Regions from separate parts of the Gordonia sp. SMJS1 genome, predicted to be linked through region 1. Evidence: riboswitches for the same ligand, from Rfam matches in the RefSeq annotation. Region 1 holds a riboswitch; each other region holds the start of a gene.
The links. Region 1 has a riboswitch for thiamine pyrophosphate ahead of thiC (phosphomethylpyrimidine synthase ThiC). Riboswitches for the same ligand answer to the same signal wherever they lie in the genome.
Positions count from the first base shown of each region.

Region 2: another riboswitch for thiamine pyrophosphate. It lies ahead of thiO (glycine oxidase ThiO); the one in region 1 lies ahead of thiC (phosphomethylpyrimidine synthase ThiC).
Region 3: another riboswitch for thiamine pyrophosphate. It lies ahead of QAD21_RS05045 (TenA family protein); the one in region 1 lies ahead of thiC (phosphomethylpyrimidine synthase ThiC).

Region 1 covers NZ_CP123381.1:619,538-624,369, forward strand. Annotated here, with positions in the region: gene QAD21_RS02885 (SHOCT domain-containing protein) at 1-136, shown strand, start outside; gene thiD (bifunctional hydroxymethylpyrimidine kinase/phosphomethylpyrimidine kinase) at 214-1,134, opposite strand; gene thiC (phosphomethylpyrimidine synthase ThiC) at 1,134-2,822, opposite strand; TPP riboswitch at 2,814-2,928, opposite strand; gene QAD21_RS02900 (GNAT family N-acetyltransferase) at 3,139-3,486, shown strand; gene QAD21_RS25300 (hypothetical protein) at 3,653-4,132, opposite strand; partial or broken gene QAD21_RS02905 (AMP-binding protein) at 4,160-4,832, opposite strand, start outside.
Region 2 covers NZ_CP123381.1:4,756,793-4,761,624, forward strand. Annotated here, with positions in the region: gene QAD21_RS21575 (thiazole synthase) at 1-667, opposite strand, end outside; gene thiS (sulfur carrier protein ThiS) at 726-938, opposite strand; gene thiO (glycine oxidase ThiO) at 935-1,999, opposite strand; TPP riboswitch at 1,996-2,105, opposite strand; gene thiE (thiamine phosphate synthase) at 2,154-2,864, shown strand; gene QAD21_RS21595 (hypothetical protein) at 3,181-3,555, shown strand; gene QAD21_RS21600 (NUDIX hydrolase) at 3,757-4,239, opposite strand; gene QAD21_RS21605 (hypothetical protein) at 4,589-4,832, shown strand, end outside.
Region 3 covers NZ_CP123381.1:1,104,946-1,109,777, reverse strand. Annotated here, with positions in the region: gene QAD21_RS05070 (fused (3R)-hydroxyacyl-ACP dehydratase subunits HadA/HadB) at 1-1,071, opposite strand, end outside; gene rpmG (50S ribosomal protein L33) at 1,166-1,333, opposite strand; tRNA gene QAD21_RS05060 (tRNA-Met) at 1,427-1,500, opposite strand; tRNA gene QAD21_RS05055 (tRNA-Thr) at 1,522-1,594, opposite strand; tRNA gene QAD21_RS05050 (tRNA-Tyr) at 1,712-1,792, opposite strand; TPP riboswitch at 1,948-2,041, shown strand; gene QAD21_RS05045 (TenA family protein) at 2,029-2,739, shown strand; gene QAD21_RS05040 (ABC transporter substrate-binding protein) at 2,748-3,773, shown strand; gene QAD21_RS05035 (ABC transporter permease) at 3,748-4,542, shown strand; gene QAD21_RS05030 (ABC transporter ATP-binding protein) at 4,535-4,832, shown strand, end outside.

The DNA of each region.
Region 1 (4,832 bases):
CGAGTACATCCGGTCCGTCGCAGGCACCTCACCGACCCAGCAGATCGCCGACGCGAAGAACCTGCTCGACTCGGGCGCGATCACACCCCAGGAGTTCGAGCACTTGAAGAGCAAGGCCCTCAGCGGAACCGCCTGACGGTCCCTCGACACAGACAACGCTCCCCGATGGCGCCGGTCGCCGTCGGGGAGCGTTGTCTGTTTCTCGTGTTCGCGTCAGTCCGCCGACCCGACGCCCACACGCCACAGCGGATTGACCGGACCGTGGCCGGCGCCCAGTGGATACGCGGCCGCCAGGCAGCGGGTCACCCAGTCCTTGCCGAAGCCGACCGCCGCGGGAACGTCGTGCCCGTGGGCCAGCGCGCATGCGATCGCGGCGGCGAGGGTGTCGCCGGCGCCGTGGTCGTGCGGGGTGTCGATGCGTTCGTGGCTGAGCTCGATGAACTGGTCGCCGTCGTAGAGCAGATCGGGGGAGTGGTCCGAGGTTCGCAGGTGCCCGCCTTTCACCAGCGCCCAGCGCGGCCCGAGATCGAGCAGTGCCCTGGCCGCGTCGCGCTGCGACGCGGCATCGGTGACCGCGATGCCGGTGATGAGCCGGACCTCGTCCAGGTTCGGTGTCACCACCGTCGCGAGGGGAAACAGGCTGTGCCGCAGGGTGTCGAGTGCCGAGTCGGCGAGCAGCTGGTTGCCGTGCATCGACGCGCACACTGGATCGACCACCAGCGGAACGGATGTGTCCCGGCCGATTCCGCTCGTGCGGCACTGCTCGACGATGGCCTCGATGATGGGCGCCGACGCGAGCATCCCGGTCTTCGCCGCGGCCACACCGATGTCACCGGACACGGAGTCGATCTGCGCCGCCACGGTCTGCGGTGAGATCTCCTCGAACCCGCTCACGCCCACCGAGTTCTGGACCGTCACCGCGGTCACCGCGACACACCCGTGCACCCCGAGCAGGGCGAAGGTGCGCATGTCTGCCTGTATTCCCGCGCCCCCGCCGGAGTCCGAACCCGCGATGGTCAGGACCCGTACCGGGGCCGTTCCGGGCGGTGACAGCGGGAGTCCCGTGTAGGCCTGTTCGTCGACCGTGCGCTGATTCGCGTCGACTGTGCGTCGTCGTGCGTCGTCTGTGCGCATCAGGCGCCGCCGGTCGTCTGGAGCGGGAGGTACACGCGGTTACCAGCCTCGGCGAACTCGGCCGACTTCGCGGCCATGCCCTCGGCGATAGTCCGGTCGATGTCGTCCGCGGTGACGAGACCGTGCTCCTCGGCGTAGGCGCGGACGTCCGCCGAGATCCGCATCGAGCAGAACTTGGGTCCGCACATCGAGCAGAAGTGGGCGGTCTTCGCGGGCTCGGCGGGCAGCGTCTCGTCGTGGTATGCGCGCGCGGTGTCGGGGTCGAGGGCGAGATTGAACTGGTCGGTCCAGCGGAACTCGAAGCGCGCCTTGCTCAGTGCGTCGTCGCGTTCCTGTGCCCGCGGGTGGCCTTTGGCCAGGTCGGCCGAGTGCGCCGCGATCTTGTACGTGATCACGCCGACCTTGACGTCGTCGCGGTCCGGAAGTCCTAAATGCTCTTTCGGAGTCACGTAGCACAGCATCGCGGTGCCGGCCTGAGCGATCATCGCCGCGCCGATGGCCGAGGTGATGTGGTCGTAGGCCGGCGCGATGTCGGTGGCGAGCGGACCCAGGGTGTAGAAGGGGGCCTCCTCGCACAACTCCTCCTCCAGGCGCACGTTCTCGGCGATCTTGTGCATCGGGACGTGCCCGGGGCCTTCGATCATGACCTGCACACCATGCGATTTGGCGATCGCGGTCAGCTCGCCGAGAGTGCGGAGTTCGGCGAACTGGGCCTCGTCGTTCGCGTCGGCGATCGATCCGGGGCGCAAGCCGTCGCCGAGGGAGAACGTGATGTCGTAGCGGCGGAAGATCTCGCACAACTCGTCGAAGTGCGTGTACAGGAACGACTCCCGGTGGTGCGCGAGACACCAGGCCGCCATGATCGAACCGCCGCGCGACACGATGCCCGTCACCCGCTTCGCGGTCAGCGGAACGTAGCGCAGCAGGACACCGGCATGCACGGTCATGTAGTCGACACCCTGCTCGGCCTGCTCGATCACGGTGTCGCGATACAGTTCCCAGGTCAGCGAGGCGGGATCGCCGTTGACCTTCTCCAGCGCCTGGTAGATCGGAACCGTCCCCACGGGGACCGGCGAGTTACGCATGATCCACTCGCGGGTGGTGTGGATGTCGGCGCCGGTCGAGAGATCCATGATCGTGTCGGCGCCCCAGCGGGTGGCCCACACCATCTTCTCGACCTCGTCGGAGATCGAGCTGCGCACCGCCGAATTTCCGATGTTCGCATTGACTTTCACCGCGAAGTTCTTGCCTATGATCATCGGTTCGGACTCCGGATGCCGGTGGTTCGCCGGGATGACCGCTCGCCCGATCGCCACCTCCGACCGGACCAGTTCGGGGTCGATGCCCTCTCGGGCGGCGATGAACCGCATCTCTTCGGTGATGATCCCGGCCCGCGCCCAAGCTAGCTGGGTGCTCGCGCCGTCGACCGGTTCCGGGCGGCGCCAGTTGTCGCGGGTGGGGGCGAGGCCCTTCTCGACGTCGATGCGCGCCGTCGGATCGGTGTACGGACCCGAGGTGTCGTAGACGTCGAGGTGTTCGCCGTTGGTGAGGTGGATACGACGCTGCGGGACGCGCAGGTCGCCGACCGTGAGGTGGTGCTTGGTGCTGCCCTCGATCGGACCGAGGGTCAGGAACCCTGAGTCGGCGGGTGCGCTGCCGTCGCGAGTCGCGGATACACGTGTGCCCATGGCTTGTCTCCCTACGCCGGCATTACCCGGACAGGTTCGAGCGGTCGGCGACCGCCCGTCGCCATCTCAGCCCTCGGTCATCGTGAGAGCCCCCGCGGTGTAGTTGTCGTGCGTCCGCCACCCTACAGCGCGGAGTTCGTTCGGGTCGTAGGGGTGCGCGCGACCGTCTCGATGTGCGACGACCGGACGATCGGGGTCATCAGTTACGGTTCCGTAAGGTACCGTGTGACCCGGATCACAAGCGGGGCCTATGCCGAGGTTCGGACGGCACATGTCAGTGGTCCGATGTCCACGATCAAGAGGTGAGGAGGGTCGGGTGCTACGCAAGCATCGTCAGCGACCACCACAGTCGGCGAAGTCGATCCTGCAGCAGATCTCGCAGGTGGTGCACAATCCCGACCGCGACCGGTTCGAGCTGTGGGTCGCCGGCGACCTGGTCGGCGTGCTCGGCTATTCGACCGAGACGGTCGACGGTCAGACCACCATCACCGTCCTACACACCGTGCTCTACGACGAGTACACCGGACATGGTCTCGCCACCCGACTCACCCGCACCGTCGTGCACTTCACCCGCGAGCAGGGCGCCCGCCTGCGGCCCGTGTGCACCTTCACCAAGCACTATCTCGACGGCCATCCCGGGATCGTGACCCTCGCGCCGGTGTGATCCGAAGGTAAGCCTCGGCGGCTCCGGAACATTCCTCGCCGGACCCTTCGAGGCTCGTCGCTATCGCTCCTCGCACCTCAGGGAGCAGGGGTTATGCGCTTCCTTGGGATTATGGTGCGGTGGTCGCGCTCCTCGCGCCGGTGTGAGGAGCGGGCTCCGACTCGGCTCAGCCTGCCGACGGCTCCGACAGCAGTGTCTCGCGGAGCACCTTTTTGTCGATCTTGCCTACTGCGGTGACCGGGAGCGTGCGCACGACGCGGACCACGTCGGGCAGTTTGAAGGAGGCGAGTCCGCGGTCGGCGAGGAAGGTGCGGATCGCGGCCAGCTCGAGTGGTCGGGCCGGGGGGTGTTCGTGCGAGAGCACGACTGCCGCACAGATCTTCTCACCGAGCGCGTCGTCGGGCAGCCCGACCACCGCGACCTGCCGGACCGAATCGTGGGCGAGGAGGTTCTCCTCGACGTCGTCGGCGGCGACGTTCTCCCCGGCGCGCACGATGGTGTCCTTGATGCGGCCGGTCACGGCCAGGTGCCCCGACGGCAGCCGGGTGACCTTGTCCCCGGACCGGTAGAAGCCGTCCGGCGTGAAGGACTTCTCGTTGTGCGCCGTGGCGCGGTAGTAACCGCGGATCGTGTAGGGCCCCCGCACCAGCAGTTCACCTTCTTCCCCGTCGGGGACATCGGCTCCGCCCTCGTCGACGACCCGCACCTCGTCGAGCTCCGACATCGGTGCCCCTTGCACTTGGTGCACCAAGTCACGCGGGTCGTCGGTCCGGGTGTAGCAGATCAGCCCCTCGGCCATGCCGAAGACCTGCTGGACGACGGGGCCGAGGGCCGCGTCGAGGGCGACGGCGTCGGACTGTGCCAGCTTGGCGCCGCCCACCTGCAGCAGGCGCAGGGAGCTGATGTCCGCCGGCTCCCACTCGGTCGCCGCGCACCAGAGTTGCGCGAGCGCGGGGACGAGCGCGGTCACCGTGACGCGGTGCCGCTCGATGAGGTCGAAAGTGTTGTCCGGACTGGGGTTGTCGGCTAAGACGACGTGGCCGCCCGCACCGAAGACGCCCAGGATTCCCGGGCAGCACAGCGGAAAGTTGTGCGCGGCCGGCAGGGCGACGAGGTAGGTGTCGTCGGCGGTGAGGCCGGCGACGTCCGCGGACAGCCGGGCGTTGAGGTCGTAGTCGTCGTGCGTGCGCGCGATGAGTTTCGGCAGTCCGGTGGTGCCCCCCGACACGAGGAACAGGGCGGGTAGCCCGGCGTCGGGGGCAGCCGGGAGCTCGACCGAGGCGGGGTCGGCGTCGGGGAGCGGTGTGAATCGACCAGGTTCGCCGGAGATGAAGACCTGCGCGACG
Region 2 (4,832 bases), 1.1 Mb from region 1:
GGTTCTCCGCCCGGGTCACGGCGGTGGCCAGAAGCACGCCGTCGCAACCGAGTTCCATCGCCAGGGCCGCGTCGCTCGCCGTGCCGATGCCCGCGTCGAGAATGACCGGCAGCGGGTCGTCGAAGCGGGTGTGGCAGTCGTCGACGATCATCTCGATGTTGTGCGGGTTGAGGATTCCGAGTCCGGTCCCGATGGGCGATCCGAGGGGCATCACCGCCGCCACCCCGAGATCGGCGAGTCGCGCGGCCAGGACCGGATCGTCGTTGGTGTAGGCCAGCACGACGAAACCGTCGGCCACCAGTGCGGCCGCGGCGTCGACGAGTTCGATGGCGTCGGGCATCAGGGTGCGTTCGTCGGCGACCACCTCGAGCTTCACCCAGTCGGTCTCGAACGCCTCGCGCGCCAGCTGGGCGGTCAGGACGGCCTCGGCGGTGGTGTGACAGCCCGCGGTGTTGGGCAGGACGGCGATGTCGAGCCGGCGCAGCAGATCGAAGACCCCGGTGCCCGAGGCCGCGTCGACGCGCCGAACCGCGACGGTGGTCAGCTCGGTCCCCGACGCGACCAGCGCGCGTTCCAGGGTCGCGAGATTCGACGCGCCGCCGGTGCCGGTGATGAGTCGCGACGAGAAGTCGCGACCGGCGATGCGCAGATGGTCCGCATCCGGGATCGTCTCGTCGCCGGACTTCTGCTCGGTCCGCGAGGCGTCGGGCTTCAGATCGGCGAGGTCAGCCACCCTGCACCGCCGTGACGATCTCGACGACGGCACCGTCGGTCATCGTGTGCCGGTCCCAGCGGCCGCGCGGGACGACCGCGCCGTCCACCGCGACCGCGATCCCCCGGTCCGGCAACCCCAGCCCGGTGACGACGTCGCGCACCGACGTGTCGGCGCCGACGTCGACGCTCTTGCCGTTGACGGTGATGTTCGCGGTGATACTCATTCCTCTGCTCCTTCCAGAATCGACAGCACGCGGGCGGCGGTGCCCGGGGCGAGGACGATCCCGTTGCGCCCGTGCCCGGTCGCCACGACCGTTCGTGTGTCCACACGGGTGACGATGGGCAATCCGTCCGCGGTGCACGGCCGCAGACCGGCCCCCGCTTCGGTCAGTTCGTAGGTCCGCAGCCCGGGGAAGACCTCGATCGCGTCGGCGAGCAGATCCGCGACCCCGCCGGCCTGCGGCGCGCGGTCGGCAATTCCCTCGGCCTCGTACTGGGTGGCGCCGACGACGACTCCGTCCTCGCGCGGCACCAGGTACACGGCCCGCCCGTGGAGGCGTGCCCGGACGACGTGACCGGGCGGCGGCACCGACCAGCGCGTGCGGCGCAGGCGAAGGATCTCCCCCTTCGCCGCATGCAGGTCCACACCCGGCCAGAGGGCCGCGGTGCCGAGTCCGGCGGCGAGCAGGATCTGCGTGTCGGAACCGAGGTCGTCGAGGTCGGCCAGGGATTCGACGCGCGCGGAGACCAACTCGGCACCCGCCGACGTCGCGGCGGCGCGCAACGCCTCGAGCAGCCGCCGGTTGTCGACGGACCACTCGCCGACCGCGCGGTAGCCACCGACCAGTCGAGAGCTCAGCGACGGTTCCAGGGTCCGGATGTCGCGGCCGGTCACCGACTGCAGCGCGGCATCGGTGGCGGGCTGCCCGGCCCAGACGAAATCGGCGAGATGCCGCAGGTACTCGATGTCGGTGGCCGAGGCCGCGACGAACAGCGAGTCGGTGGCGGTGACGACACCCGGGTCGTCGAGCCGCTTCACGAGCGCCGGCCACAGCCGGACCGATTCGACCGAGAGGGCCAGGGACGCGTCCTCGCCGGGATGACCCTCGCCGAGTGAACCGAGCATGCCGCCGGCGACCCAGGACGCGCGCTCGTCGGTGCCGGCGTCGAGGACGCGAACCCGCCATCCGGCGTCGGCCGCGGTGAGCGCACAGGTCAGCCCGATGACACCGCCCCCGACGACCGTCAGGGCGCGGTGGGCAGGGCCCTGCGGTGGGGAATCCACGTTGGGAATCACCTTCCTTCGCCGGAATGACCCGGATCAGGTTCGACGGTCAGCGGAATCTGTCCGCACTCTCAGCCCGGCCGATCCGGACTCCCGTGTGTTCGTGCGATCCACCCTACGCCGGGGCGTCGGGGGTCCGGTTAGCCTGGTCGGCGTGACGACCCCGAACCGCACCAGCTCCGCGTCGACGGACCCCGGCTCCGCGACGGACCGTCGCCGGCGGCTCTCCACGGCCCGCCTGTACCTGTGCACCGACGCCCGGCGCGAACGCGGTGACCTGCTCGACTTCGTCGACGCGGCGCTCGCGGGCGGCGTCGACATCGTGCAGCTGCGCGACAAGAACTCGCCGGGTGAGCGCGAGTTCGGGACCCTGGAGGCGGGCGAGGAACTCGAGATCCTCGCGGGCATGCGGAAGGTCGCCGACGCGCATGGCGCCCTGCTCGCGGTCAACGACCGGGCCGACGTCGCGGCGCTCTCCGGGGCCGATGTCCTGCACGTCGGACAGGGCGACCTGTCGCCGTCGGCGGCCCGCCGGATCGTCGGACCGGACGTCCTCATCGGCGCCTCGACCCACGACCCCGAGCAGGCTGCCGCCGCGATCGCCGACGACGACGTCGACTACTTCTGCGTCGGTCCGTGCTGGACCACGCCCACCAAACCGGGCCGCGCCGCCGCCGGCCTCGACCTCGTGTCCTCAACGGCCGCAACACAATCAGCCAAGCCGTGGTTCGCCATCGGCGGGATCGACGCCGGCCGCGTCGGGGAGGTCACCGCGCTCGGGGCGCGGCGCATCGTCGTCGTGCGGGCCATCACCGCGGCCGACGACCCGGCCGCCGCAGCCACCGACCTCGCCGGGATGCTCTAGCGGTTCCCCTGGCGGAAACACGTTTGCCCGGTCGGTGTCGCGGGTCTATGGTGGACCGATCATGTTGTGCATCACGAGCGTTCTCGTAACCCGCCGCAGCGGGGTCTGAATCTGACCGACCCCCCGCTGCGGGTCGGTTGCGCTCTCCAGTCGGTCATCCGTTCTTCGACCGAAATCGGTTTTCGAGATGCACCCTCTTCATCTACCTCGTCGATCCTGTTCGTGGACCGAGCGCGACGACCGGCACGGTGGCGACCACTTCGCCGCACGTTTCGGCCGCCCGCTTCCCCTTGGGATGCACGAGGAGGCCGCCGGGATGACCTGGCAGCAATTCACCGACGAGTACTCCCGTGGCGGCACGATCCGGCTGGGCTCCTTCTCTGCCGTCCCGTGCTCGGGCGACCTGGTCGAGTGCCGCGCGACGCTCGCGATCGCCGACCGCATCATGTCCCGCAGCGCCGTCGCCGCCGGCCCCGTCGGTGCGATGACCTCGATCCTCTACGACGTCGGCGCCCCGGTTCAGATCGTCCGGCTGCACCAGCGGGTCGTCGACGGCCTGGTCACGACGTTCCTGCTCTGCGAGCACGACGGCCGGCAGGCCTGGGCCGTCGGTGAGGGCGCGAGCAGCGACGAGGCGAACGTCCACGCGCTGGTCGCCGGGGCGAACCGACTGCTGGACGCCGGGGTGTGACCCTGGCCCTCAGTATCTGCGGCCTCGCGGCCGTCGTGGACTTCGAAAAAACCTCTGCTCCCTGAGGAGGCCGGAGCTTGCGGAGGCCGTCACGAAGGGTCCTGGCGAGATGGGTCGCCAGCCCTTCGTGGCTCGTCGCTTGCGCTCCTCGCACCTCAGGGAGCAGGGGTTATGCGATTCTCTCGGATTAGGGAGCGGTGATCAGCTCTGGGGATCCAACATCGCGATCCGCTCGCGGAGGACGGGCCACGCGAGTCCGAACGCGGGGTGCAGTGGGAGTTGATCGACGCGCTTCTCGTCGACCCATCGCAGTTCCGTGGATTCGAAGTTGGCGACCGTGCGGACCGGCGAGTCCGTCTCGGCGATGACCGTCGTGTAGGTCCATCCGCCGGGCGCCTCGAGGGTGACGACCGCGGCGACGACGCGCAGGTCGTCGGCGGTGATCCCGGCTTCTTCCTCGGCCTCGCGGATCGCGGTGTCGATGGCACCCTCGTGCGAGTCGCGGGCCCCGCCGGGCAGCGCCCACGTGCCGCCCTGATGCGACCACGCGGCGCGGTGTTGGAGGAGCACCCCGGTCGATCCGTCCGGCAGCGGCGCCCGCAGCAGCAGACCTGCCGCGCCGTGGATACCCCAGTATCGAGAACCGTCGGGATCGATCACCCAGCCGTCGCCGTCGCCGCGCACCACGCCTCCTCGCAACCCGGTCGCCCCGACCGGGTGCCTCCACCGTAAGTGAGATGCGCAACACCTGCCAGGGAGACCGCGAAGCCCTCTCATCGCGGCTCGGAACCACGAGGTGCCGTCGGCGAGCACCCGGCACGCGCGAACCGCCGAGGTCGGCGGCGCGGCGCCGGTCGACTCGGGAGGAACCCGGCACGATGACATAGGGTGAAACACGCACGACCCGGTGAACGATGACCCAGATGACACAACCCCTGACGTTGATCGCCCGGTCACGCGAATCCGGAACGGGGAACCGGTGACCGTAGGACCGCACCGGAGACGATCCAGCGTTTGAGAAGGGATCAGGTAGGTGACCGGCGACGCGTCCTCCGTGCGGACGGCGCTGACGCGTGGCGGTCGCACGATCCGTCCGGCGCAGGCCTCACCCCCGATCCGCCAGGTGCTGGCCGACCGACGCGAACTCGTCGCCACCGCCCGGGAACGCGCCCAGTCCCCGTTCCAGACCCTGCGCCACTTCGCCGTCACGACCCCCGGCAAGCTGATCATCATCTGCGGAATCCTGGCGCTCGGCTGTCTGAGCACCGGCCTGTACG
Region 3 (4,832 bases), 490 kb from region 1:
GCGTCCGAAGATCCGGCGGTCACCCTGCTTGGCGGTGATCGCGATGGTCCCGCGACGAGTTGCGGGATCGAGCGACTTCACCTTGCCGGTGAAGTCGACGGCCGCGCTGTCGTCGGCCGGGACGTACACCGGGCTGGTGAAGCGCACGTTGTACTCGCAGAAGGCCGCCGGGTCGCCGATGAACTCGGAGACGAAGCTCGCGCCGAGCCCCATCGTCTGCATGCCGTGCGCGACGACGTCGTCCATGCCGGCCGCGTTCACGACGTGGTCGGAGAAGTGGATCGGGTTGGGGTCGCCGGCCACGCCCGCATAGTTCGCGAGATTGCCGCGCGTCAGCAGGTACCGCTTGGGCGTGAGTTCCTGACCCACCGTGAGCGTGTCGAAGTCGACGGCACCGAAGGCGCCCGGCGACTGCGTCGGGTCGGGGAGGTCGTAGCGACCCGCCTTCGGCTCGACGGTGTGCCCGGACTCGCCGATGGCGTCGACCTTGATCATCACGTGGTCGAGTGACGCCTCGAGTTCGGGGTCGACGTCCATGCCGGGACGCGCGGCCAGAGAGGTCCACGTGGTCATGACCGGCTCGTCGTGCTGGTTCCAGATGACGTTCTTGGTGACCATCAGGTCGATCATCTCGGGACTGCTCACGTGCCGGAACGACTCGAGCGAGACGTCGCAGATCAGGCGGTCCCCGACCTTCATCGGCTGGTGGTAGACCAGCCGCTGGTCGGTCTGCATGATCTGCCACATGTCGTAGCCGGTGACGACGTCTTCGAAGAGCTTGCGCTGGGCGATGATCCCGAGCACCGACACGTAGGTGGGCGCGGCGATCAGGCGGTCGTGGCCGAAGGCCCGGGCGCCCTCCTCGCTCCAGTGGGTCGGGTGCGCATCCTGCACCGCCATCGCGTGCTTACGGATCTCCTCGCGGCCGATCTCGTAATAGTCGTCGACCGTGTAGTGGAAGCCGACGAGGCTCTGCGTGTGGGCGGCGATCTCGTCGGGGGTCGGCTTCGCACCACCGCTCGACGCCTCGTCCGGACGATCCTGGATCTCGGCTCCGCTTACCTGTGACATTGAGCTCTACTCCTTCGGCCGACACAGCAAGACGGGCTGCCTCATCGAGAGGCAGCCCGTTGCTGGTGGTACTTCGAAACGGCCGACGACGGCGTCAGCGCGATTCCTTGTGCCCCTGATGCTTGCCGCAGTTCGGGCAGAACTTCTTGATCTCGAGGCGATCGGGATCGTTGCGGCGGTTCTTCTTCGTGATGTAGTTACGGTGCTTGCACACCTCGCAGGCCAAGGTGATCTTGGGGCGAACATCTGTTGAGGAGGCCACTTGATTGCCTTCTTTCGGGTGGTACGTGGTCGGGTTCGGAAGTTCCCTCAGGGCTTGCGACCCTTGCGCTCGGTTCCGGTCGGACCCGATGTGTAGCGGTGGAGGGACTCGATCCCTCGACCTCACGATTATGAGTCGTGCGCTCTAACCAGCTGAGCTACACCGCCCCGCGGACTTCTCGTCCAGCGAGCCCCCTGACGGAATCGAACCGTCGACCTTTTCCTTACCATGGAAACGCTCTGCCGACTGAGCTAAGGGGGCGTGCCCCGGGCGGTTGTGCCCGAGAGCCCTAACGAGGTTACACACTCGCGTCTGCGCTAGACAAATCGCTGGTCGGAGACCGTCTGTAGAGCAGTTTCGCGAGAATGGACCACGCTGTGGCAGGTATAGGATTCGAACCTATGTAGCTTGCGCGACGGATTTACAATCCGCTCCCTTTGGCCGCTCGGGCAACCTGCCGTGCCGCTCTTCCGGCCACCGTGACGGCCGTACGAACAACGCCGTGAAGAATACAACGAACACCGCATCAACGCGCAAACCGGCTGGTCAACAGGCCGGGACATGGTCGTGGCACAGGCGTCCCACTGCGACCCCCACTCCTGCTACTGTGGCTGCGTTCTGACACGGGGTGCTCCGCGACGCGGGGCTGAGATGAGACCCGAGAACTGTCCAGGTAATGCTGACGAAGGGATGTCATGTCTGTGCATGCGCACGTGCCGGTCTCCGGCCGATTCTCCGACCACCTCTGGGAGGAGACGAAGGGGTTGCGGACGGCGATCGACGACCTCGAGTTCCTGCGGCGGCTCGGCGACGGGACGCTGCCACTCGAGGTGTTCCGCACCTACATGGAGCAGGACTCGCTGTACCTGGCCGGGTACGCGAAGGCCCTCGCCATCCTGGCGTCGAAGTCCCCCGACCCGCAGACCGCGGGGTTCTGGGCGAACTCGTCGGCCACCGCGGCCACCGTCGAGTCGGCGCTGCACGGCGACCTGCTCAACGGCGGCCAGCTGCCTCCGCGTGAGGGCGAACCCGAGCCGTCGCCGGCGTGCCTGGGGTACGTGTCCTACCTGACCGCCGTCGCCGCGACCGAATCGTATGCGGTCGGCGCCGCCGCGGCCCTGCCCTGCTTCTGGATCTACGCGGAAGTCGGCCGGGCCCTGGCCGCGAGTGCGGCCCAGGTACTCGCCGCCGACCCAAACCACCCCTACGCGCAGTGGGTGACCACCTACGACGCCCCGGAGTTCCAGGAATCCGCTTCGCGGGCAAGGGAACTCGTGGACGAGGCCGCGGCGCACGCCGGCGAGCGGGAGCGGGCCGCGATGGCCACGGCGTTCACCGTCGCCACCCGGTTCGAGCTTCTGTTCTGGGACACCGCGCTGAACCCGCAACCGTGGCCCGCCGCATGAGCGCCCGCATGAGCGCCCGCGCGCGCCGCCTCCTCACCGCGCTCGCCGCCGCGGTCGTCGCGTCGTCGGCGATCACCGCGTGCGGTTCGGGCGCCGGTTCGGACGGCACCATCCGATTCGCGCTCGACTGGTCCCCGAACACCAACCACACGGGATTGTTCGTGGCGCAGCAGCGCGGCTGGTTCGAGGAGGCCGGACTCGACGTCGAGATCCTGCCGTACAACAACACCGCCGTGGACACCATCGTGGACGCGGGCAACGCCGAGTTCGGGATCAGCACCCACAACTCGTCGACCTTCTCGCGGGCATCGGGCGCGCACACCATCTCCGTGTTCGCGCCGCTGCAGAAGTGGGCCACCGGCATCGGTGTCCGCGCCGACCGCCGCGACATCACGAGCCCGAAGGACCTCGACGGGAAGACATACGCCGGTTTCGGCGACCCGGGCGAGGAGAAGACCCTCGAGCAGGTGATCCGAAACGACGGCGGCACCGGCGAGTTCACCTCGGTGACCCTCGGGACCTCGGCATACGAGGCGGTCTACTCCGGTCAGGCCGACTTCACCGTCTCCTATCTCGCGTGGGAGGGCATCGAGGCCGAGCATCGCGGAACCCCGATGAGGTACTTCCACTACACCGACTTCGGTTTCCCGGAGGCATACGCGATCGTCGTCGACGCCAACGAGGACTGGCTGGCGGACAACCCGGACCGCGCGGCGGCCTTCGTGACGGCGCTGCAGCGCGGTTACCAGGCAGCGGCCGACGACCCGGACGCGGCGGCCCGCGACCTCCTCGCCGCCAACCCCGGTGCGTTCAACGACGAGCAGTTGGTGTTCGAGAGCCAGCGCATGCTCGCCGGTCAGTACATGAAGGACGCCGAAGGCCGGGTCGGGCGACAGACGCTCGAACAGTGGGCCGGGAACTCCGGGTTCCTGTACCGCAGCGGTCTGCTGACCGGCCCGGACGGGGCGCCGCTCACGACCGAGCCGGACTGGTCGACGTACTTCACCAATGACTACCTCGACACCCCTCGGTAGCACCGGCCTGCGTCGCATCGCGCCCGCGCTCGTCGCGGTGGTCGTCCTGGTGGCGGTCTGGCAGGTCTACGTCGACGTCAGCGGAATCCGGCCGCAGGTGCTGCCGTCGCCGTCGCGCGTCGTCGCGCAGGGTTGGTCGCACCGCGCAGAGATCGGGGTGCACGCCGCGGCGACGCTGCAGGTGACCCTGATCGGGTTCACGGTCTCGTTGGTCCTGGCCTGGCTGCTGGCCATCGTCGTCGACTTCTCGCCGGCGCTGCGACGGGCGTTCGTGCCGTTGTTCGTCGCCTCCCAGACCCTGCCGATCATCGCGATCGCACCGCTGATGATCATCTGGTTCGGCTTCGGCCTACTCCCGAAGGTGCTGGTCATCGCCCTGGTCACGTTCTTTCCGGTGGCGATCGGCCTGATCGAGGGATTCGCCGCCACCGACCGCGAGGCCGGCGCGCTGATGCGCAGCATGGGGGCCACCCGCCGCCAGGTCTTCCGGTACGTGCGGCTCCCGTCCGCGCTACCGAGGTTCTTCACCGCGCTGCGGATCGGCATCACCTATGCGGTGGTGGGCGCCGTGTTCGCCGAGTACGTCGGCGCCACCCAGGGGCTCGGCATCTACATGAGCCTGCAGAAGAACTCGTTCCGCACGGACCTGGTGCTCGCGGCAGTGCTGGTGACCGCGCTCCTGAGCGTCACGCTGTACCTGCTCACCTTCGCCGTCGAGCGGATCGTCGCGCCCTGGGCCCGCGCCGAGGACCGGAACCACCATGACTGACCACCGGCTGGTCCCGGACCACCGACTTGTCGTCGACCGGCTCACCAAGTCCTATCCCCGACCCGGACGCGGACAACCTCGCCGGGAGGTCCTCGACGGGGTGTCGTTCACCGCCGAGCCCGGCGAGTTCGTCTCCGTCATCGGGCCCAGCGGATGTGGCAAGAGCACCGTCTTCGGCCTGCTGGCCGGACTCGACGTCCCCGATTCCGGCAGCGCGTCCGTCGGCTCCGAACCCGCCATCGCCGGACACTGCGCGTACATGCCGCAGAAGGACCTGCTGTTCCCATGGC